Regions from separate parts of the Streptomyces sp. NPDC093600 genome, predicted to be linked through region 1. Evidence: riboswitches for the same ligand, from Rfam matches in the RefSeq annotation. Region 1 holds a riboswitch; each other region holds the start of a gene.
The links. A riboswitch is a leader RNA that binds a small molecule or an ion and turns the genes downstream of it on or off. The one in region 1 is predicted to bind thiamine pyrophosphate.

Region 1 (7,296 bases):
TGTGGCGGCTGCACGACGGCACCCTCGTCGAGTCCGTCCTCATGCGGTACCCCGACCGGGTCACCATGTGTATCTCCTCGCAGGCCGGCTGCGGGATGAACTGCCCCTTCTGCGCCACCGGGCAGGCCGGGCTCGACCGGAACCTGTCGACCGCCGAGATCGTGCACCAGATCGTCGACGGGATGCGGGCGCTGCGCGACGGCGAGGTGCCGGGAGGGCCCGCGCGGCTCAGCAACATCGTCTTCATGGGCATGGGTGAGCCGCTCGCCAACTACAAGCGGGTCGTCGGCGCGATCCGTCGGCTGACCGATCCCGAGCCCGACGGGCTGGGGCTCTCGCAGCGCGGGATCACCGTCTCCACCGTCGGCCTCGTGCCCGCGATGCTCCGCTTCGCCGACGAGGGCTTCAAGTGCCGGCTCGCCGTCTCGCTGCACGCCCCCGACGACGAGCTGCGCGACACCCTCGTGCCCGTCAACACCCGCTGGAAGGTGCGCGAGGTCCTCGACGCCGCCTGGGAGTACGCCGAGAAGTCCGGCCGCCGGATCTCCATCGAGTACGCCCTCATCCGGGACATCAACGACCAGGCATGGCGAGGCGACCTGCTCGGACGGCTCCTCAGGGGCAAGCGGGTGCACGTCAACCTCATCCCGCTGAACCCGACCCCCGGGTCCAAGTGGACCGCCTCCCGTCCCGAGGACGAGAAGGCGTTCGTCGAGGCCATCGCCGCCCACGGCGTGCCGGTGACCGTACGCGACACCCGCGGTCAGGAGATCGACGGCGCCTGTGGACAGCTCGCCGCCACCGAACGCTGACCTTGTAGTCTGAGCTCGAACACATCTCCATATTCCGACAGGGGAGCGCCACAGCGCTGAGAGTGCGGTCACCGTAGGACCGCAGACCCTCTGAACCTCGCCCAGGTCATTCTGGGTAGGAAGTTCGGTCGTTACTCGAGCTGTTGCGCCCTGCCCACCCTCGGGTGGGCAGGGCCGCGTCTCTTCCTGGACACACCCAGGAGGAATCTCAGTGAGCACCAAGAAGATCGCCGCGGGCGCGCTCGTCGCCGCGCTGGGCGTCACCACGCTCGCCGCCTGCGGCGGCTCCGGCGACCAGGGCGACAGCCGTGCGCCCAAGACCGTGACCCTCGTGAGTCACGACTCCTTCAACGCCTCCAAGGAGGTGCTGGCCGAGTTCACGCGCAAGACCGGTCTCACGGTCAAGGTCCTCAAGAGCGGCGACGCCGGCGAGGCCGTCAACAAGGAGATCCTGACCAAGGGCTCCCCGCAGGGCGACGTCTTCTTCGGCGTCGACAACACCCTCCTCTCCCGCGCGCTCGACAACGGCATCTTCGTCCCGTACGAGGCGAAGGGCCTCGATCGGGTCCCCGCCGGACTCCGGATCGACAAGGAGCACCGCGTCACCCCGGTCGACACCGGCGACATCTGCGTCAACTACGACAAGAAGTACTTCGCCGACAAGAAGCTCGCGCCCCCGCAGACCTTCGACGACCTGGCCGAGCCCGCGTACAAGGACCTGCTCGTCGTCGAGAACCCCGAGCGCTCCTCCCCGGGCCTCGGCTTCCTCCTCGGCACCGCCGCCCGGTACGGCGACGGGGGCTGGCAGGACTACTGGAAGAAGCTCAAGGCCAACGGCGTGAAGACCGTCGACAGCTGGGAGATCGCCTACAACCAGGAGTTCTCCGGCTCCGCGGGCGGCAAGAAGGCCAAGGGCGACCGTCCGCTGGTCGTGTCGTACGCCTCCAGCCCGCCGGTCGAGGTCCTCTACTCCGAGCCCCAGCCGAAGACCGCCCCCACGGGCGTCTCCACGGGCACCTGCTTCCGGCAGACCGAGTTCGCCGGACTGCTCGACGGGGCGAAGAACCCCGAGGGCGGCAAGCTGCTGATCGACTTCCTGATCTCCAAGGAGTTCCAGGAGGACATGCCGCTGCAGATGTTCGTCAACCCCGCCGCCAGCGACGCGACGCTGCCCGAGCTCTTCACCCAGCACGGCGTCGTGATCGACGAGCCGCACACGATGGCGCCCGAGAAGATCGCCCAGAAGCGTGACCAGTGGATCCGGTCGTGGTCCTCGCTCGTACTGAAGTGACCTGAAGTGACCAGGACGCCCCCGGGAAGCGCGGCGCGGCTCGGCCTCATGGCCGTGCCCGTCGCCTTCTTCGGCCTCTTCTTCGCCTGGCCCGTCGCCTCGATCGTCGAGCGCGGGCTCCGGGCGGACGGGACATGGCGGTTCGGCCGGATCGGCGAGACGCTGACCCGGCCGGAGATCCTCGACGTCCTCTGGTTCACGCTGTGGCAGGCGCTCGCCTCCACCGCGCTGACCCTGCTGATCGCGCTGCCCGGCGCGTACGTCTTCGCCCGTCTCGACTTCCCCGGCAAGGCGCTGCTGCGCGCCGTCGTCACCGTCCCCTTCGTCCTGCCCACCGTCATGGTCGGCACGGCGTTCCTGGCGCTCGTCGGCCGCGGCGGGCTCCTCGACGAGCTGTGGGGCGTCCGCCTGGACACCACCGTATGGGCGATCCTCCTCGCCCATGTCTTCTTCAACTACGCCGTCGTCGTCCGGACCGTCGGCGGCCTGTGGGCCCAGCTCGACCCCCGCCAGGAGGAGGCCGCCCGGGTCCTCGGCGCCTCCCGGTGGACCGCCTGGCGGACCGTGACCCTCCCCGCGCTCGCCCCGTCGGTCGCCGCGGCCGCGCTGATGGTGTTCCTCTTCACCGCGAGCTCCTTCGCCGTCGTCCAGATCCTCGGCGGGCCGGCGTACTCGACTCTGGAGACGGAGATCTACCGCCAGACGGTCGACCGCTTCGACCTCACCACGGCCGCCGTCCTCACGATGACGCAGTTCGCCGCCGTCGGCGCGATCCTCGCCGTGCACGCCTGGACGGTACGCAGACGGGAGACGGCGCTGCGGCTCGTCCCGCCCGAGCGGACCGCCCACCGGCCGCAGGGCGCCGGCCAGTGGACCCTCTTCGGGGGCGTGCTGCTCACGATCGCCCTCATGATCGTCCTGCCGCTCGGCGTCCTCGTCGAGCGGTCCTTCGACACCCCGCGCGGGTACGGGCTCGACTACTACCACGCCCTGCGGTCCGTCGACGCCTCCGGTACCTTCCTCGTACCGATGGCCGAGACCATCGTGAACTCGCTCCAGTACGCCCTGGTCGCCACCGCGATCGCCGTCGCCGTCGGCGGACTCGCCGCGGCGGCCCTGACCCGGCGGGCGGGGCGGTTCGTACGCGGCTTCGACGCGCTCCTCATGCTGCCGCTCGGGGTCTCCGCCGTCACCGTCGGCTTCGGGTTCCTGATCACCCTGGACGAGCCGCCGCTCGACCTGCGGGCCAGCTGGATCCTCGTACCGCTCGCCCAGGCGTTGGTCGGCGTCCCCTTCGTCGTACGCACGATGCTGCCCGTGCTGCGGGCGGTGGACGAACGGCTGCGGGAGGCGGCGGCCGTCCTCGGCGCCTCACCGCTGCGGGCCTGGCGCGAGGTCGACCTGCCGCTCGTACGCAGGGCGCTGCTCATCGCCGCCGGATTCGCCTTCGCCGTCTCCCTCGGCGAGTTCGGCGCGACCGTCTTCATCGCCCGGCCCGACAACCCGACGCTGCCGGTCGCCGTGGCGCGGCTGCTCGCCCGCCCCGGCGAACTCAACTACGGCCAGGCCATGGCCCTTTCGACGATCCTGATGGTGGTGTGCGCGGTGTCCCTGCTGCTCCTCGAACGACTGCGCACCGACCGGGCCTCCGGGGAGTTCTGATGCTGACGCTCAAGGACGCGACCGTACGGTTCGGGGAGCGGGCCGTGCTCGACTCGGTGGACCTGGAGGTCGCCGAGCACGAGATCGTCTGTGTGCTCGGGCCGAGCGGCAGCGGGAAGTCCACGCTGCTGCGGGCCGTCGCCGGTCTGCAGACGCTGGACAGCGGCCGGGTGCTGCTCGCCGGCGCCGACCAGGCGGGCGTGCCGGTGCACCGGCGCGGTGTCGGCCTGATGTTCCAGGACCATCAGCTCTTCCCGCAGCGGGACGTGGCCGGAAACGTCGCCTTCGGGCTGCGGATGCACGGCCTCGGCAGGGCCGAACAGGTCGTACGGGCGGGGGAGTTGCTCGACCTCGTCGGGCTTCCCGGGGCCGGGCGGCGGGCCGTCGCCTCGCTCTCGGGCGGCGAGCAGCAGCGCGTCGCGCTGGCCCGGGCGCTCGCCCCGCGGCCCCGGCTGCTGATGCTGGACGAGCCGCTCGGCCAGCTCGACCGAGGGCTGCGGGAACGGCTCGTCGTCGAACTGCGGCACCTCTTCGGGCAGTTGGGTACGACGGTGCTGGCCGTCACCCACGACCAGGGCGAGGCGTTCGCGCTCGCCGACCGGGTCGTGGTGATGCGGGACGGCCGGATCGCCCAGACCGGGACACCGCTGGAGGTCTGGCAGCGACCGGCCTCGGAGTTCGTGGCCCGCTTCCTCGGCTTCGACAACGTCGTGGCCGCGACGGTGAGCGGCGGCGCCGCCGACACGGTCTGGGGCAAGATCCCCGTCCCGGACGGGACGGCGGAGGGCGCGGCCAAGATCCTGGTCCGTGCGGCCGGCGTACGCCTCGGGGCGCCGGCGGAGGGCCTGCCCTGCACGGTCGACGCCCGTACCTTCCGCGGCAGCCACGTCGCCGTCCTCCTCCGCCCGGCCGACGGCGGCCCGGTCCTGGAGGCCGAGTGCACCCTCCAGGAGGCGCCGGAGGAGGGCGCGACGGTGGGGGTGACGTTCGCCGCCGGCGAGGTCGTGGTGCTGGCGGGCGAACGGGGCTGACCCGCGAGCGGGCGCGGACGGGGCGCGACCGGCGGAGGCGTACGGGGCGGGGTCAGGGGACGCGTACGGGCTCGGGTGCGGGCTCCGGTGCGGGCTCCCGTGGAGGCGCCGCCGACGCCGGGTCGCCCTCCGGGGCGCCGAACCAGGCCACCGCCACCGCGCCCGCGACCGCGAGGACGAAGCCGGTCACCGCGAGCCAGGCGAAACCGGGGCGCGAGGCGTCGCCCAGCCACCACACGCCGATCATCCCCGGGAGCACGGTCTCACCGACCACCAGCGCCGCCGTCGCCCCGTTCACCGACCCGATCTGGAGCGCGACCGTGTGCAGATACATACCGCCGATCCCGGCCACGAGGATCGCGTACAGCGCCGGGTCCGTGAGCAGCGCTCCCAGGTCGAACGGGTCGACACCGTTCAGGACCCGGACCCCGACCCCGAGCGCGCCGAAGCCCAGACCGGACAGCAGACCCGCCAGGATCGCCGCGCTCGCCCCCAGGAACCGTACGACGACCGTCCCGCCCACCATCAGCGCAACCGAGACGGCCAGCAGCCACCAGTGCGTGGCGATCGGGGTGTGCCCGCTGCCCTCCGGGCCGGCCGCGCTCGCCAGCAGTACCAGGGCCGAGCAGACCACGCCGATCGAGGTCCACTCCGCACGGGTCAGCCGGATGCCGAGCAGCTTGACGCTCAGGACGGCCGTGATGACGAGGTTGGCGCTGATCACCGTCTGGGAGAGGAACAGCGGAAGCAGCCGGGCGGCGAGCGCCCCCAGCCCGAAGCCGACGAAGTCCAGGATCGTGCCGACGACGAACTCCCAGGTCATCGCCGCCTTCGCGGTGGATTGCAGGCTCGGCCCGCCGCGCCCGGTGACCTGCCCTGCCGCCTGCGCCGCCGCCTCTCGGCGGGCGGACTTGCGGGAGCCGACGGCCTGGAGCACCGAGCCGGTGCCGTAGCAGATCGAGGCGGCGACGGCGGTCAGCAGTCCTATGAGCACGTGGGGGGCTCCGTTCGCGTACAAGAAGGGGGTCGTTCTCGGTTGGTTCCGGCTGTCAGACGTGGGATCGGGCGCCGAAGTTGCCTCGCGCGGCCACCGGCGTTGATCAACTGGCCTACGCTGCTGCGCGTGGACGGAATAGACGTGGGCAACGGAGTGGTCGGCGCCATCCTGGGGGTCGTGTTCGCCACCCTGTTCCAGCAGTGGACGCAGGACGTGTGGTTCAGGATCAGACGCCGGTCGGCGGGCGTGGTCCGCAGCCTCACCTTCCGGGAGCGGCAGGGGCGGGCCTGGTCGACGTTCTCCCTGGGCCCCCTGCACACCTCCGCCCTGATCGTCGAGGGCGACGGGGACCGTGCCATCGCGCCCGAGTCGATCCACGTCCAGGTCCTCGAAGGGGAGATCGCCCTGCCGGAGGAGATGGCGGGCTGGCGCGACGAGATCGAGGCGGAGGAGGCCCGGGCGAGCGCCGCGGGCGAGCGGGCACCGGTGTGGAACGGCCCGCGTTACGCCGTGGAGAGCCTGGAGGTCTCCCGTACCGCCCTCGACGAGCGGTCCGAGGTCCATCTGAGGCTGCGGCCCACCGACTACTACACCTTCCTCGCGGCCCAGCAGCTCGACCGCCGGCTGCCGGACGGTTCCACACCCCGGTCCCGCTACCTCGACCCCGAGGAGCCGCTCACCGCCCCGGCCTTCCTGCAGTGCAGCTTCGGTGTCAACATCGCCGTGGTCACCTCCGACCACCTGCTGGTCGTGAGCCGGCGCAGCAACCGGGTGCGTATGGCACCGGGCGTGTGGAACTCCTCCGTCAACGAAGGTCTCTCCCGGCACATCGACTCGGCCGGCCGCAACGCCCCCGACCTGTACGCCGTCGCCCGGCGCGGCATGCGCGAGGAGATGTCACTGGAGCCGCACGAGTACACGCTCTCGCTCCTCGCCTTCGTCCTCGACGTCGACAAGCGCCACTGGAGCGCCCACTTCTACGCCAGGCTCGGCGACATGACGGGTGATCAGCTCCAGTCCCGGTTGGGCAGGGGCGTCGCCGACCGGTGGGAGCACCAGAGCATCGAGTACGTCCCCTTCCGCTCCGCCGACGTGGCCCGCTATCTGCTGCGGCCCGACCGGATCCACCGCTGGGCGCCGTCGGCCCCGGCGCTGTTCCACCTCGCGCTCGTGCATGTGCACGGCCGCGCCTCGGTGGAGCGGGCCGAGGCGCAGGCCGTCCGCAGGCTGTAGCGGTTGCTAGACCGCCTCCGCCAGGCGGCGCAGGGCGGCCGGGGCCTCGTCGATCGAGTCGACCAGGGCGATGCGGGCCGCCATCGGACGGCCCGACGCCAGGGCGCGCAGCAGCGGCCAGGCGGGCAGCCGCTCCGTCCAGTGGGTCCGGTCGACCAGGACCATGGGGGTGGGCTCGCCCCGGGACTCGTAGTAGTTCGGCGTGGAGTTGTCGAAGATCTCCTGCACCGTCCCGGCCGCTCCCGGGAGGAACACCACCCCGCCGTCGCA
Region 2 (7,296 bases), on a different contig from region 1:
CCCGGGGCTGGAGGGCGCCGCGCTCCCGCAGGACGTCGCGGAGGGTGCAGCCGGCGACGTACTCCATCGCGAGATAGACGTACGCGCCGTCGGCGCTCTGGTCGAAGACCCCGACGACATTGGGGTGGGAGAGGCGCGCGACCGACTTGGCCTCGCGGATGAACCGCTCCACGAAGACGGCGTCGGCCGCCAGCGCCGGATGCATCACCTTGAGGGCGAGCACCCGGTCGAGGCGGGTGTCGACGGCCCGGTAGACCGTGGCCATGCCGCCGACGGCGACGCGTGCGTCGACGCGGTAGCGGCCGTCGAGCAGCTGCCCGACGATCGGGTCGTCCCAGCCCGAAGGGCTGGGGGTCGGGTCCTGGAGGGTCGTGTCCACGGTGCCGAGTTTACGAGCCCCCACGGACACCCCGTCCCGGCCGCCGCCCGACTGCAGCGCAGCTGTGACAGGCCGGGCGGGGCGGCGCGGGGCCCGTGCCGCCGGGGCGGACGCCCCCCGGGGCGGCGAAGGTCACACGGTCAGAACGCCGGACGTTCCGGGTCCAGGGCGGCCAGGCCCTCCGTCGGCGAGGAGGCCTCCGCGAAGTGGCGGCGCGGGATGCGGCCCGCCCGCCACGCCAGCCGCCCCCCCTCGACGGCGTGCCGCATCGCCGACGCCATGAGCACCGGCTCCTGTGCCCGCGTCACCGCCGACGCCAGCAGCACCGCCGCACACCCCAGCTCCATCGCCAGCGCCGCGTCCGACGCCGTCCCCGCCCCCGCGTCCATGATCACCGGCACTCCCGCGCGCTCGACGATCAGCTGGAAGTTGTGCGGATTGCGGATGCCGAGCCCGGAGCCGATCGGCGACCCCAGCGGCATGATCGCCGCGCATCCCACGTCCTCCAGCTTCCGGGCGAGGACCGGGTCGTCGTTGGTGTACGGCAGGACCGTGAAGCCGTCGTCCACCAGGGTCTCCGCGGCGTCGAGCAGCTCGATCGGATCCGGCAGTAGGGTCCGCTCGTCGGCGACGACCTCCAGCTTGATCCACTCGGTACCCAGCGCCTCCCGGGCGAGCCGGGCGGTCAGCACGGCCTCGCCCGCCGTGAAGCAGCCCGCCGTGTTGGGCAGCACCCGGATGCCGAGCCGGTCCAGGACCGACAGGATCGAGCCCTGCACGGTCGGGTCCAGGCGGCGCATCGCCACCGTGGTCAGCTCCGTACCGCTGGCGATCAGCGAGCGCTCCAGCATGTCCAGGCTGGGCGCGCCGCCCGTGCCCATGATCAGGCGCGAGGAGAACTCCGTACCGCCGAGAAGGAAGACATCGTCGGACATCGCGCTCAGCCTCCCTGCACCGCGGTGAGGACCTCGACCCGGTCGCCCTCGCCGAGGAAGGTCGCGGACCACTGGCCGCGCGGCACGACGGTCTCGTTGACGGCGGCGGCCACCCCCGAGGGGGCCGAGGTCAGGGTGGCGACGAGGGCGTCGAGCGAGACGGGGCCGGGGAGCTCGCGCGGCTCCCCGTTCACGGACACGTTCAGCACGTTCATGCGGGCTGCTCCAGACGTACGGGAGAGAAGCGGCGGGGGGTGAAGGGGCGGGCCTCGTCCGGGAGCGTGCCGGTGGTCAGCACCTCCGCCATGACGTCACCGGTGACGGGCGTGAGCAGCACCCCGTTGCGGTAGTGGCCGGTGGCCAGCTGGAGGCCCGGCAGCGCGCTCGGACCGAGCAGCGGCGCGTTGTCCGGGGACGCGGGCCGCAGACCCGCCCGGGTCTCGGTGAGCGGCAGCTCGGTGATGCCCGGCACCAGCTCGTGCGCGTCGCGCAGCAGCTCGTACACCCCGCCCGCCGTGACGGTGGTGTCCCAGCCGAGCTCCTCGCTGGTCGCGCCGACGACCAGCTCGCCGCTCTCGCGCGGCACCAGATAGACGTGGCTGCCGCGCACCACGGCCCGGACCGTGCGGGACAGGAACGGCGCGTACGCGGGCGGCACGGTCAGCCGCAGCACCTGCCCCTTGACGGGGCGTACGGGAGGCAGGACGTCCTCCGGCACGCCGCCGAGCCGGCCGCTGAGGCTGCCCGCGGCCAGGACGACCTGGTCGGCCGCGAGCTCCGTGCCGTCCGCGAGCACCGCCCCCGCGGCCCGGTCGCGCACGACCGTCAGACGGTCGGCGACGCTCCGGTGGAAGACCACTCCGGCGCGTTCGCAGGCGACGACCAGCGCGGCGGCGAGCCGGCGCGGATCGACCTGGTGGTCGCCGTCGACCCGGAGCCCGCCGCGGACCCCCGGAGCGAGCATCGGTTCGAGGCGGCGGCAGTCGCGCCCGCTGAGCCACTCCGACTTCAGGCCGCAGCGGGTCTGCAGGGCGTGCAGCTCCCGCAGATGCGCCCGGTCGTCCGCGTCGAGCGCGACGGCGAGCGTCCCGCACGCGCGGTAGCCCACGTCGTGGCCCGTGGCGTCGCGCAGTTCGGCGACGAAGGCCGGGTAGCGGCGGGCGGAGGCGAGGTTGAGCCCGAGCAGGGTCTCCTCGCCGTAGTGGAGCTCGGTGACGGCGGCGAGCATGCCGGCCGCGACCCGAGCGGCCCCGCCGCCGGGTTCGGGGTCGGCCACGGCGGTGCGCAGCCCGCGCTGCGCCGCCCGCCAGGCCGTGACGAGTCCGATGATCCCGCCCCCGATGACGAGGACGTCGCAGGACGTACGGACGTGTGGCATACGTGATGGCATGGGCGTCCAGCCCCTCCCTTCGCCGGCATGACCCGGATCAGGTTCGTACGGTCGGAGGCCGGTCAGCCTCCCTCTCAGCCCGGTGCGTCCGGGCTCCCGTGAGTGCTCTACGTTGACGGTCAGACTATCCCCCGCCGTCCGCACCGCGTAGGGAGCCTCCGCCCTGGGACCGACGTCACTCCACGGGCGCGTTCGGCGGGAGCCGTGCCGGGCAAGTGAGTCCGTGGAAGGTTCCGGCACCGGCGCGGTGGAGCGGCCACCTTCCTGACGTTCCGTCAGATGCGTAAGGTGATCGGGTGAGCGAGCAGAAGCAGGCACAGCAGCACGTCGTGATCGTGGGCGCCGGCATGGCGGGAGTTCAGACCGCCGTCGCCCTGCGCGAACAGGGCTTCGCGGGCCCCGTCACCCTGATCGGAGCCGAACCGCACCAGCCCTACGACCGGCCCCCGCTCTCCAAGGCGGTGCTCCTGGGCAAGGCCGAGGACTCCGCCTTCGACGTCGACTTCGAAGCGCTCTCCATCGAGCTGCGCCTCGGCGTCGAAGTGACCGGCCTGCGCGCCGAGGCCCACGAGGTCGACACCGAGGCCGGACCCGTGCCGTACGACGTCCTGGTCGTCGCCACCGGAGCCCAGCCGGTCACTCTGCCCGGCACCGAGGGCGTGCCCGGCGTCCACCTCCTGCGCACCCTCGACGACGCCGCCCGGCTCAAGCCCGTCCTGGAGCGCCGCCACGACATCGTCGTGGTCGGCGCGGGCTGGATCGGCGCCGAGTTCGCCACCGCCGCGCGCGAGGCCGGCTGCGCCGTCACCGTCGTCGAGGCCGCCGACCGGCCGCTCGCGGGCGCGCTGCCCGCCGACGTCGCCGCCCCGATGGCCCGGTGGTACGAGGAGAGCGGCGCCGCTCTCCTCACCCACGCGCGCGTGGAGCGGATCGAACCCGGCAGCGTCGTCCTGGCCGACGGCCGGACGCTGCCCGCCGACGCCGTCGTCGTCGGCATCGGGGCCCGGCCCGCCACCGACTGGCTCGACGGCTCCGGCATCGCCCTGGACCCGGGCGGCTCCATCACCGCCGACGACCGGCTGCGGACCTCCCTGCCCGACGTGTACGCCGTCGGCGACTGCGCCTCCTTCCCCTCCGCCCGCTACGAGGAACGGCTCCTGGTCCACCACTGGGACAACGCCCTGCAGGGGCCGCGTACGGTCGCGGCCGACATCATCGGCGAGGTCCCCCAGGTCTACGACCCGGTGCCCTACTTCTGGTCCGAGCAGTTCGGGCGGTTCGTCCAGTACGCCGGGCACCACACCGGCGCCGACGAGCTGGTCCGGCGCGGCGACCCGGCCGGCGCCTCCTGGTCCGTCCTCTGGCTGCGCGCCGGCGTCCTGGTCGCCCTGCTCGCCGTCGGCCGCCCCCGCGACCTGGCCCAGGGCCGCAAGCTCATCGAGGCGGGCATGCGCGTCGCCCTGGAGCGGGCGACCGACCCCTCCGTACCCCTGAAGGCGGCCGTCGAATAGGGCCCGACTTCCGACTGTCGGTCCGGGATGGCAGGCTGGTCCCGTGACCGAGATTGACGCAAGAATCGATGCTCTCGTCCCCGCCTGGCTCTACCTCCCCGACATCGCCGAAATGCTCGGTGTCGAGGTGACGCGTGTCCGGCAGCTGGTCAAGGAGGGCCAGCTCATCGCCGTACGCCGTGGTGAGAACAGGGCGCTTCAGGTCCCCGCCGCCTTCATCGACGGCGACAAGGTGGTCAAGGGTCTGTCCGGGACCCTGACGCTCCTGAAGGACGACGGCTTCTCCGACGAAGAGATGCTGGAGTGGCTCTTCACTCCCGACCCGACCCTGCCGGGCACGCCCGCGCAGGCCCTCAGCGAGAATCGCGGCACGGAGGTGAAGCGCCGCGCCCAGGCGCTCGCCGTCTGAGCACACCCAAGACACCACAGGAGATCCCGTGGGGCCGGGCCCGCCCGGCCCCACGGGACCGCCGCAGCCCACGGGGGGAAGCACCCATGTCCACGCCACGCCAGCGGCTCGCCGACGCCCGGCTCTACCTCTGCACGGACGCCCGCAAGAGCCAGGGCGACCTGCCCGCGTTCCTCGACGCCGTGCTCTCCTCCGGCGTGGACATCGTGCAGCTCCGCGACAAGGGCATGGAGGCCGGTGAGGAGCTGGAGCACCTCGCCGTCCTCGCCGACGCCTGCCGCAGGCACGGCACACTGCTCGCCGTGAACGACCGGGCGGACGTCGCCCACGCCATCGGCTCCGACGTGCTCCACCTCGGCCAGGGCGACCTGCCCGTGCCCGCGGCCCGGGCCATCCTCGGCGACGAGGTGCTGATCGGCCGCTCCTGCCACGCCGAGTCCGAGGTGGCCGCGGCCGCCGCCGAACCGGGCGTGGACTACTTCTGCACCGGACCCTGCTGGCCCACCCCCACCAAGCCCGGGCGGTACGCCCCCGGCCTCGGCCTCGTGCGGTACGCCGCCTCCCTGGAGGCCCAGGGACAGGACCGCCCCTGGTTCGCCATCGGCGGGATCGACGAGACCACCCTCGACGAGGTCCTGGACGCGGGGGCCCGGCGTGTCGTCGTCGTCCGGGCGATCACCGAGGCCGACGACCCGGCCGCGGCGGCGGCCCGGCTGGCCAAGAGGGTCCGCGAAAGGACCGACGGATGATGTCCATCTTTCGGACTCCGCCCCATCGGCGGGGGCACCCCGTCTAACCTGCCCGTATGGCCCTTGGTACCGCTTCCACCCGCTCGGACCGCGCACGCACGGTCCGCGACATCCTCGCGTCCGGGAAGTCCTCGTACTCCTTCGAGTTCTTCGCACCCCGGACCGAGAAGGGCGAGCGGAGCCTGTGGAACGCCCTGCGAAGAGTCGAGGCGGTCGGACCGAGCTTCGTCTCCGTGACCTACGGCGCCGGCGGGTCCACCCGCGGCGGGACGGTCAAGGCCACCCAGCAGATCGCCGCCGACACCACCCTCACCCCGGTGGCGCACCTCACCGCCGTCGACCACTCGGTCGCCGAGCTGCGCAATGTCCTCGGCCAGTACGCCGACGCCGGGATCCGCAACATGCTCGCGCTGCGCGGCGACCCCCCGGGCGACCCGCTGGGGGAGTGGGTGGAGCACCCGCAGGGCGTCCGGTACGCCGCCGACCTGGTCCGGCTGATCAAGGAGTCCGGGGACTTCTGCGTCGGCGTCGCCGCCTTCCCCGAGATGCACCCGCGCTCCACCGACTGGGACACGGACATCCGGCACTTCGTGGACAAGTGCCGTGCCGGCGCCGACTACGCCATCACGCAGATGTTCTTCGACCCGGAGAACTACCTCCGGATGCGCGACAGCGTGGAGAAGGCGGGCTGCGACACGCCGATCATCCCCGAGGTCATGCCCGTGGTGAACGTCCGGACCCTCGACCGGCTGCCCCAGCTGAGCAACGCGGTCTTCCCCGAGGCTGTGAAAGAACGCATCCTCGCCGTCAAGGACGATCCGGCCGCTGTACGCTCCATTGGCATCGAGTTCGCGACGGAGTTCTGCGCGCGTCTGCTCTCCGAGGATGTCCCCGGACTGCACTTCATCACGCTGAACAACTCCACCGCGACGCTCGAGATCTACGAAAACCTCGGACTGCACGTGCAGCCGTGACCGGCGTACCCGCCCCAGACCCGCGGCGGTGGCCGTAGGAGAGGGGCGGGCATGGGGTGGACGGTCCTCTACATCGCGTTCGGTGTCGTCGCGTTGTGGCTGCTGGGTGAGGTACTGCTGCAGTACAAGGCACGGTTGCGCTGGCGCGTGCTCGCCTTCTGCGGCTTCCTGGGCGTCGTTTTCGGCGTCCTGCTGTCCTCCGTCCCGGTGATCATCGCCGGGGCGGTGGCCTTCGCCGTCGGGCAGACCTATGTGACGCTCTCCTTCCGCCGCGGCTTCTCCACCGGCTGGGCGCTCGGCGGCAGGCCGGGCGCGAGCCGCCGCCGCAGGTCCGCCGCCGCACCGGCCGGGACCGCGGGCCCCACCCTGGAGGTCACCGAGGTCTCCTACGAGCCGGTGGACCCCGAGCCCACGGCCGCCGAGACCACCGCCGTCTACGAACCCCTGCCGATGCCCGACGACACGGGCCAGTACGGCGTCTACGCCCCCGCGTACGACCACGCGGCCGCCCAACCCGAAGCGCAGGCGCAGGCCGCCTACGGCGCGGGCTACGACCCCTACCCGACGCCGGGCCACGAACAGCCCGCGTACGAACAGCCCGCCTACGACTACGGCACCGCGCAGCAGCAGTACGCCGCCTACTCCGACCCGTACATCGGCCCGGGCACCGACGGCCAGCAGTACACCTCGTACGACTACGGCACGCCGGGCCGCCAGCCCTACGCCGACCCGTACGCGCCCTCGTACACCTACGACACGCCGCCCGGCGGCGTCTGGGTGCCGCAGCAGCGGGACGGTGAACAGCCCGCCGAACAGCAGGACCAGGAGTACTACGGCAACGGCAGCGGCAACGACCAGCAGTACCGCTACTAGCGCCTCTTGCGGGCGCCTACTGCGAGCCGCGGAAGTCCGCGCCCTCGACGATCAGCCCGGCCACGAGCGCGCCCGA
Region 3 (7,296 bases), on a different contig from region 1:
CCGGGCAGGAACCCGTGGTGCGCACGGCGACATTGCGGGACTTCCGCGTACCGCCGTACGCCCGGGTGCCCGTGCAGGGCCACGCCGTCGAACCGCCCACCGGAGCCCCGGGCTTCCCGGCAGCCGCCGAAGCCGCAGCACCGACCGGCTCCCACGCCGCGCCCGGAACTCACGCCGCACCAGGAACTCCCGGCGTGCCCGGCGTACCGCCCGACCCGACGCTCCACCTCGGCCATGCCCCGATGGGCCGGCCCCAGGGCGGCCACGAGGAGCCCGGCTCCTCCATCGTCGCCGTCGCCACCGGACACCCCGGCAACGCCTTCCCCGAGGACGACCTCCCCGAGGGCTACACCCCCACCGAGCGGGACCTCCCGATCATCAACCGCGGCGACACCGTCCAGGTCCGGGTCGACCAGGACCCTGTCCCCGCCCCCGCGCCGGTCCCGGCGGCGGGCGAGGGCCCCGGCCCGCTCTACGTCGTCGGCGACGTCCACGGCTATCTCGACGAACTCCTCGACGCCCTGCGCGCGCAGGGCCTCATCGACGAGAACGGCGCCTGGGCCGCCGGAAACGCCCGTCTGTGGTTCCTGGGCGACTTCACCGACCGCGGCCCCGACGGCATCGGCGTCATCGACCTCGTCATGCGCCTCTCGGCCGAGGCCGCCGCCGCCGGCGGCTACTGCAAGGCCCTGATGGGCAATCACGAGCTGCTGCTGATCGGCGCCAAACGCTTCGCCGACACCCCCGTGAACTCGGGCGCCGGCACGGCCACGTTCCAGGCCGCCTGGCTGCTCAACGGCGGCCAGAAGTACGACATGGACCGGCTCCAGGACGTCCATCTGCAGTGGATGTCCCGGCTGGACGCCGTGGTGGAGGAGGACGGGCACCTCCTCATGCACTCCGACACCACCGCGTACCTCGAGTACGGCAGCACCATCGAGGACGTCAACGAAACGGTCCACGAGATCATCAACCGGAACGACGCCGACGAGGTCTGGGACCTCTTCCGGAAGTTCACCAAACGCTTCGCGTTCCGTGACGACACGGGCCCCCAGGCGGTACGGGAGCTGCTCGCCACCTACGGCGGCCGCCGTGTCGTGCACGGTCACAGCCCCATCCCGTACCTCCTCGGCCAGGTCGGCACGGAGGACGGCGACGGCCCGTCGGAGCCGGTCGTCGACGGCCCGCACGTGTACGCCGACGGTCTGGCGATCGCCATGGACGGCGGTGTGACCATGGCCGGAAAGCTTCTGGTCGTCCAACTCCCCCTGGGCGGCTGAGGCATAACCCTGCGCATCCGGGAAGGGCGATTTCGGGAAACCCCCTGTCACCCTGTCCCGTAACCGCAATACCATCGGCTCATCCGTAGCAGGCTCTCCTCCGTTTCCGCCCAACTGCCCGTGAACCGCGGGTGGCCCGGCCCTACGGAGCATCGGGGGATGCACATGAACGTGGCTCCGCACCTGCTGACCGAGGACCGCGCCGAGTACGAGCGCATCCTCGACGACGCACTGCGTAACGCGCACACACGTCCGGAACTCGCCGAGGTCGGGAAACGGCTCACGGCCGAACAGCTGCGCACGATGGCGTTGAACGCGACGGCGCTGATCACCACCGCGGCGGCGACCGAGTACGACCACTACGTGAAAATCCGCGAAGAGGGACGCTCACCGAGCGGTACGAGTGTCATGGGCGCCGTCCTCGGCGCGGACGGCGACGGCGCGAGCGGTGGCCCCGGCGCCGGTGTCGTCGCGATCGTCACGGTCCTCGCACCCGTGCTCGCCGGCACGGCCGCGGTGATCTTCCTGCTGGTCGGAGCCGTACTGAAGACACTGGCCCCGACACTGGTGTTCGCCGAGACCCTGTGGACGGCGGGCTGGTTCTTCGGCGCCGTCGCGGCGGCCGGGCTGCTCTGCGCGGCCGCCGGACTCCTCATCACCGCGCTGCGCAACACCGCCACGGAGGTGGCTGCGGCGGGACCCGCCCCCGAAGGGGACGACGAGCTGTCACGGGCCAGGGAAGCCTGGCGCCACGCCCTGCTGGAACGGGGAATCCTGCCGTTCCTGCGCGACGCGCTGGCCCATCCCGGCGTGACCCGGCCCGCCTCGTCGCCGCGACCCCTGCCGACCTCCCGCATACCGAAGATCGGCTACAGCGGCCCGCAGTTCTCCAGCCCGGGCGAGGGCGCGTCGGGCACCCGTCCGACGTTCAGCAGCCCCGACTTCAGCAGCCCCGACTTCGGCCCGCCGGAGAACCGACCGGAGTGACGCCGCGGAACCAGCCGGAGTCAACGCCGGAAGGACGGCACTCCGACCGAACCCCGGAGGAACGGCGGGCGAGCGGAGGGCGGGACGGACGGACCGGGCGGACCCGCGACTCCCCCGGGGCCGCGGGTCCGCCCGGTGTTCTTCGGGTCAGTCCGCCAACGGGAGATAGACCCGGTTGCCGGAGGCGGCGAACTCCTTGGACTTCTCCGCCATACCGGCCTGGATCTCGTCCGACTTGAGGTCGCCGCCGTGCTCGCGCCGGATGTCCTGCGAGATCTTCATCGAGCAGAACTTCGGACCGCACATCGAGCAGAAGTGCGCGGTCTTGGCCGGCTCCGCGGGCAGCGTCTCGTCGTGGAACTCACGCGCCGTGTCCGGGTCGAGGGCCAGGTTGAACTGGTCCTCCCAGCGGAACTCGAACCGCGCGTCCGACAGCGCGTCGTCCCACTCCTGCGCCCCCGGGTGCCCCTTGGCCAGGTCGGCCGCGTGCGCCGCGATCTTGTACGTGATGACGCCGGTCTTCACGTCGTCGCGGTTGGGCAGACCCAGGTGCTCCTTGGGCGTGACGTAGCAGAGCATCGCCGTGCCCCACCAGGCGATCATCGCGGCGCCGATCCCGGACGTGATGTGGTCGTAGGCGGGCGCGACGTCGGTCGTGAGCGGGCCGAGGGTGTAGAACGGCGCCTCCTCGCAGATCTCCTGCTGGAGGTCGATGTTCTCCTTGATCTTGTGCATCGGGACATGGCCCGGGCCCTCGATCATCGTCTGCACGTTGTGGCGCTTGGCGATCGTGTTCAGCTCGCCGAGCGTCCGCAACTCCGCGAACTGCGCGTCGTCGTTGGCGTCCGCGATCGAGCCCGGGCGCAGACCGTCGCCCAGCGAGTACGTGACGTCGTACGTCGCCAGGATCTCGCAGAGCTCCTCGAAGTTCGTGTAGAGGAAGTTCTCCTTGTGGTGCGCCAGGCACCAGGCGGCCATGATCGAACCGCCACGCGAGACGATGCCGGTCTTGCGGCGCGCGGTCAGCGGCACGTACGGCAGCAGTACGCCGGCGTGGACGGTCATGTAGTCGACGCCCTGCTCGGCCTGCTCGATGACCGTGTCCTTGTAGATCTCCCAGGTCAGCTCCTCGGCCTTGCCGTCGACCTTCTCCAGGGCCTGGTAGAGCGGCACGGTGCCGATCGGCACGGGGGAGTTGCGCAGCACCCATTCGCGGGTGGTGTGGATGTTGCGGCCGGTGGACAGGTCCATGACCGTGTCCGCGCCCCACTTGGTCGCCCACGTCATCTTCTCCACCTCCTCCTCGATGGAGGAGGTGACGGCGGAGTTGCCGATGTTGGCGTTGACCTTCACCAGGAACCGCTTGCCGATGATCATCGGCTCGATCTCCGGGTGGTTGACGTTCGCCGGGAGCACCGCGCGGCCCGCGGCGATCTCCTCCCGTACGACCTCGGGCGAGACGTTCTCGCGGATGGCGACGTACTCCATCTCCGGGGTGATCTCACCCCGGCGGGCGTACGCGAGCTGGGTCACCGCCTGGCCCCCGCGGCCCCGGCGGGGCTGGCGCGGGCGGCCGGGGAAGACGGCGTCGAGGTTCTTGAGCCCCCCGCGCGGCGAGGTGTGCTTGATCCCGTCGTCCTCGGGGCGGACCGGGCGGCCCGCGTACTCCTCGGTGTCGCCGCGGCTGATGATCCAGTTATCGCGCAGCGGCGGGAGGCCCCGCCGTACGTCGGTGTCGATGGTGGGGTCGGTGTACGGACCGGACGTGTCGTACAGCGTCACGTCCTTGCCGTTGGTGAGGTGCACCTGGCGGACCGGCACACGGAGGTCGGGGCGGGAGCCCTCGATGTACCCCTTGTGCCAGCCCGGCGTGCGCTCGGCCTGGCCGTCCTGGCTGGTGGCAGGCGTGCGTGCATCCTGAATGGTCATGAGACCGATCTCCCTACGCCGGCATTACCCGGTAACAGGTTCGGCGGTCGGCGCAGCCTCTTCCCGTACGTGCGTCAGTACGCGCGCGTACGGTGATCAGCGCCCTCTCAGCCCGGTGCTCCGAGCTCCCGCGTGTGCAAAGGTGCCACCACGCTAGCGTCAACCCGGGCGTGCTGAACAGTGGGCCCCCGCCGTTCTTGCGATGATCGGTCGGTGACTTCCTCGCAGCAGACCCCCGAACCGTACGGCGAAGGCAATGGCGACGGGCACGGTGACGGCCATGGCGGCCATATGGCGCACGGCCATACGCACAGCCATGGGCCCGCCGCGCCTGTCTCCCTGCATCTGCGCAAGGTCATCGCCGCGGTCCTGATCCCGTTCGCCACCGCCGTCCTGGTCGGGCTCGCGGTCCTGTGGCCCGGCGGCGCCCCGGCGCACGAGCGCACCGGCGTCGGCTTCGACCGGCAGACCGAGCAGGGCAAGGTCGTCTCGGTCGAGTACGTCGACTGCAAGGACGTGAACGCCGCTCAGGTGCCGCCGACCGGTGACACGACCACGCCTCAGGGGCGTGAGGCGGTCAACGCCCAGCAGGGGGAGTGCGCCAAGGCGACGATCGAGGTCACCACGGGCGGCGACAAGGGCCGCACCTTCGTCGAGATCGTGCAGCCGGACGCTCCGCGGCAACTGAGCGAGGGACAGGGCGTGGTGGTGGCGTACGCCCCCGACGCCCCGCGTGACCTGCAGTATTCGGTGACCGATGTGAACCGCAAGCTGCCGATGGTGCTGCTCGCCGGGATCTTCGCGCTCGCGGTCGTGCTCGTCGGCCGGTTGCGCGGGCTGATGGCCCTGATCGCGCTCTGTGTGAGCTTCCTGGTGCTGACCTTCTTCATCCTGCCGGCGATTCTGCAGGGCTCGAATCCGCTGGTCGTCGCGGTGGTCGGGTCTAGCGCGATCATGCTGATCGCGCTCTACATGTGCCACGGCCTTTCAGCCCGTACCTCGGTCGCGGTGCTCGGCACCCTGATCTCGCTGCTGCTGATCGGACTGCTGGGCTCGCTCTTCATCGGCTGGGCCTCGCTCACAGGCAACACCGACGACAACACCGGCCTGATCCACGGCCTCTATCCGGACATCGACATGTCCGGTCTGCTGCTCGCGGGCGTCATCATCGGTTCGCTCGGCGTGCTCGACGATGTGACGGTGACCCAGACCTCGGCGGTGTGGGAGCTGCACCAGGCGGATCCGCGCATGGGGCCGCGCGCGCTGTACCGGGCGGGAATCCGGATCGGCCGCGACCACATCGCCTCGGTGGTGAACACCCTGGTGCTCGCGTACGCGGGTGCGGCCCTGCCCCTGCTGCTGCTCTTCTCCATCGCTCAGAGCAGCGTGGGAACGGTGGCCAACAGCGAGCTCGTCGCGGAGGAGATCGTCCGGACGCTGGTGGGGTCGATCGGCCTCGTCGCGTCGGTGCCGGTCACCACCGCTCTCGCGGCGCTGGTGGTCTCCGCCGACCGGCCGGGGTCCGCGGAGAGCCGACCGGCCAAGGGTGGGCGACGCCGCCGGGCGAAGTGACCGGATGACCGCTGGTCAGCCGGTGTTCCACTGCGATCAGCCGGTGTTCTCGTTGCTCAGCCGGCGTTCTCCTCCGCCAGGATCCGGCCGAGCGCTGCCTCCAAATTGTCTTCGAAGTCGCCGAATGTCCGTTCCTGACCGAGCGGAACCATTTTGTCCGTTCGGTCGAGGAAGGTGACCAACGGAGGAGCGCTGACCCGGAACAGGGCGCGGTCGCTGCCCACCTGAAGGCGGATGGAGACGTCCGAGAGCGTCTCGGAACCGGTCGGCGCGATGTGCACATCGCCGTCCCCGCTGGGCCGGTTGATCCCGTCGAGCAGCAGCTCCCGCCCGAAGGCCCAGGTCACGGGCGCGTCCCCGGGAAGATGAAAGGTCATCCGCACCGCATAGGGATCCCGGGTCTCGTAGCGCAGTTCCACGGGGATTCTGAAGGAGAGCTCCTCGGAGACGAGGAAGCTCATCAGGACTTCGGCCTGAACCGACTCTCGCATCATGTACCCCGCAGTAGATGAAGCAGTTGCGTAACGACAGCTGCTGAAAGCTGTGATCCAAACGGCCGGGAATGATCCCCCATGCCCTCTTGACGCCATCGTGCTGGAAGCGCTAGCAGATCACAAGGAGTGATTTTTCAGATACTGATAGAGAAAGCGAGCGAACTGAAGAGCTTTCCGATCTCACTACGTAGTCGATCGACCGCGGGGAGCAACCGCTCTTCCTGGTGGAGGGGGAGAGAAATGGCCATGGCGGCCGCAGTGGAACCCGCCGTGATGGGAACGGCGGCACACACCGTGCCGAGCGCGTACTCCTGACGCTCCACCAGGGGCTCCATGCGCCCCATACCGCCCAAACGTTCCAAGAGGGCACGGCGGTTACGCACCGTGTACGGAGTGATGGCCTCCACCGGATGGCGGTCGAGGTGGTCTTGACGGCTCCTCAGATCCAGTTGACTGAGCAGACACTGACCGATCGCATGGGCGTGACCGGTCTCGCGGAAGTCGGCCCACTCGTCCACAGCGGGGGCGGAGGGGGTGTCGGCCACGGCGACGAGCTCGATCTCACCCTCGCGGTAGATCGCGAAGTAGACGGGGACGCCGATATCGTCGCGCCAGCGGGCGAGGGAGTCCTCGATCTTGGTGCGACGATTCTGCAGAACTCCGCCACCGGCCAGACGGCCGGCGGCGTCGCCGAAGACGAACACACCCTTCTCGCGGCGGAGATAGCCCTCGTGCGTCAGGGTGCGGAGCAGGTGGTACGCGGTGGGAAGCGGGAGCCCCGCCTCACGCGCGAGTTGTTTGGCGGGAGCGCCGTCCTCGTGGGAGCCCACGGCTTCCAGAAGTCTCAGCGCCCGCTGCACGGAGCCGATCAGGGTAGGGACAGCGGATTGCGAAGCCGTGGCCAAAGGTCACCCCCAGGCGTTTCGACGGGCGCCCTGCACCCGCCCGCGGGGGCCGCCCCCGCGCGCCCGCCGCGGCCTGGGATTCCGTGGGGTCCATGGGTGGACCCGCCCGGGACAGAAAAGAACTCGCTG

Region 2: it holds a riboswitch for thiamine pyrophosphate, as region 1 does, so the genes downstream of both, thiO (glycine oxidase ThiO) here and ACIRB4_RS25745 (thiamine ABC transporter substrate binding subunit) in region 1, are expected to answer to the same signal.
Region 3: it holds a riboswitch for thiamine pyrophosphate, as region 1 does, so the genes downstream of both, thiC (phosphomethylpyrimidine synthase ThiC) here and ACIRB4_RS25745 (thiamine ABC transporter substrate binding subunit) in region 1, are expected to answer to the same signal.

The regions. Positions count from the first base shown of each region.
Region 1 is NZ_JBIWIU010000012.1:6,665-13,960, reverse strand. Features, by position in the region: gene rlmN (23S rRNA (adenine(2503)-C(2))-methyltransferase RlmN) at 1-812, shown strand, start outside; TPP riboswitch at 842-952, shown strand; gene ACIRB4_RS25745 (thiamine ABC transporter substrate binding subunit) at 1,024-2,103, shown strand; gene ACIRB4_RS25740 (ABC transporter permease) at 2,152-3,765, shown strand; gene ACIRB4_RS25735 (ABC transporter ATP-binding protein) at 3,765-4,796, shown strand; gene ACIRB4_RS25730 (hypothetical protein) at 4,849-5,790, opposite strand; gene ACIRB4_RS25725 (hypothetical protein) at 5,920-7,026, shown strand; gene ACIRB4_RS25720 (LOG family protein) at 7,033-7,296, opposite strand, start outside.
Region 2 is NZ_JBIWIU010000002.1:609,569-616,864, forward strand. Features, by position in the region: gene pknB (Stk1 family PASTA domain-containing Ser/Thr kinase) at 1-379, opposite strand, end outside; gene ACIRB4_RS08445 (thiazole synthase) at 520-1,314, opposite strand; gene thiS (sulfur carrier protein ThiS) at 1,320-1,520, opposite strand; gene thiO (glycine oxidase ThiO) at 1,526-2,692, opposite strand; TPP riboswitch at 2,702-2,814, opposite strand; gene ACIRB4_RS08460 (NAD(P)/FAD-dependent oxidoreductase) at 3,001-4,215, shown strand; gene ACIRB4_RS08465 (Rv2175c family DNA-binding protein) at 4,259-4,624, shown strand; gene thiE (thiamine phosphate synthase) at 4,711-5,373, shown strand; gene metF (methylenetetrahydrofolate reductase [NAD(P)H]) at 5,430-6,347, shown strand; gene ACIRB4_RS08480 (hypothetical protein) at 6,399-7,220, shown strand; gene ACIRB4_RS08485 (phytoene desaturase family protein) at 7,237-7,296, opposite strand, start outside.
Region 3 is NZ_JBIWIU010000007.1:187,330-194,625, forward strand. Features, by position in the region: gene ACIRB4_RS19210 (metallophosphoesterase) at 1-1,280, shown strand, start outside; gene ACIRB4_RS19215 (hypothetical protein) at 1,440-2,267, shown strand; gene thiC (phosphomethylpyrimidine synthase ThiC) at 2,415-4,196, opposite strand; TPP riboswitch at 4,190-4,338, opposite strand; gene ACIRB4_RS19225 (YibE/F family protein) at 4,410-5,768, shown strand; gene ACIRB4_RS19230 (SsgA family sporulation/cell division regulator) at 5,825-6,259, opposite strand; gene ACIRB4_RS19235 (IclR family transcriptional regulator) at 6,397-7,167, opposite strand.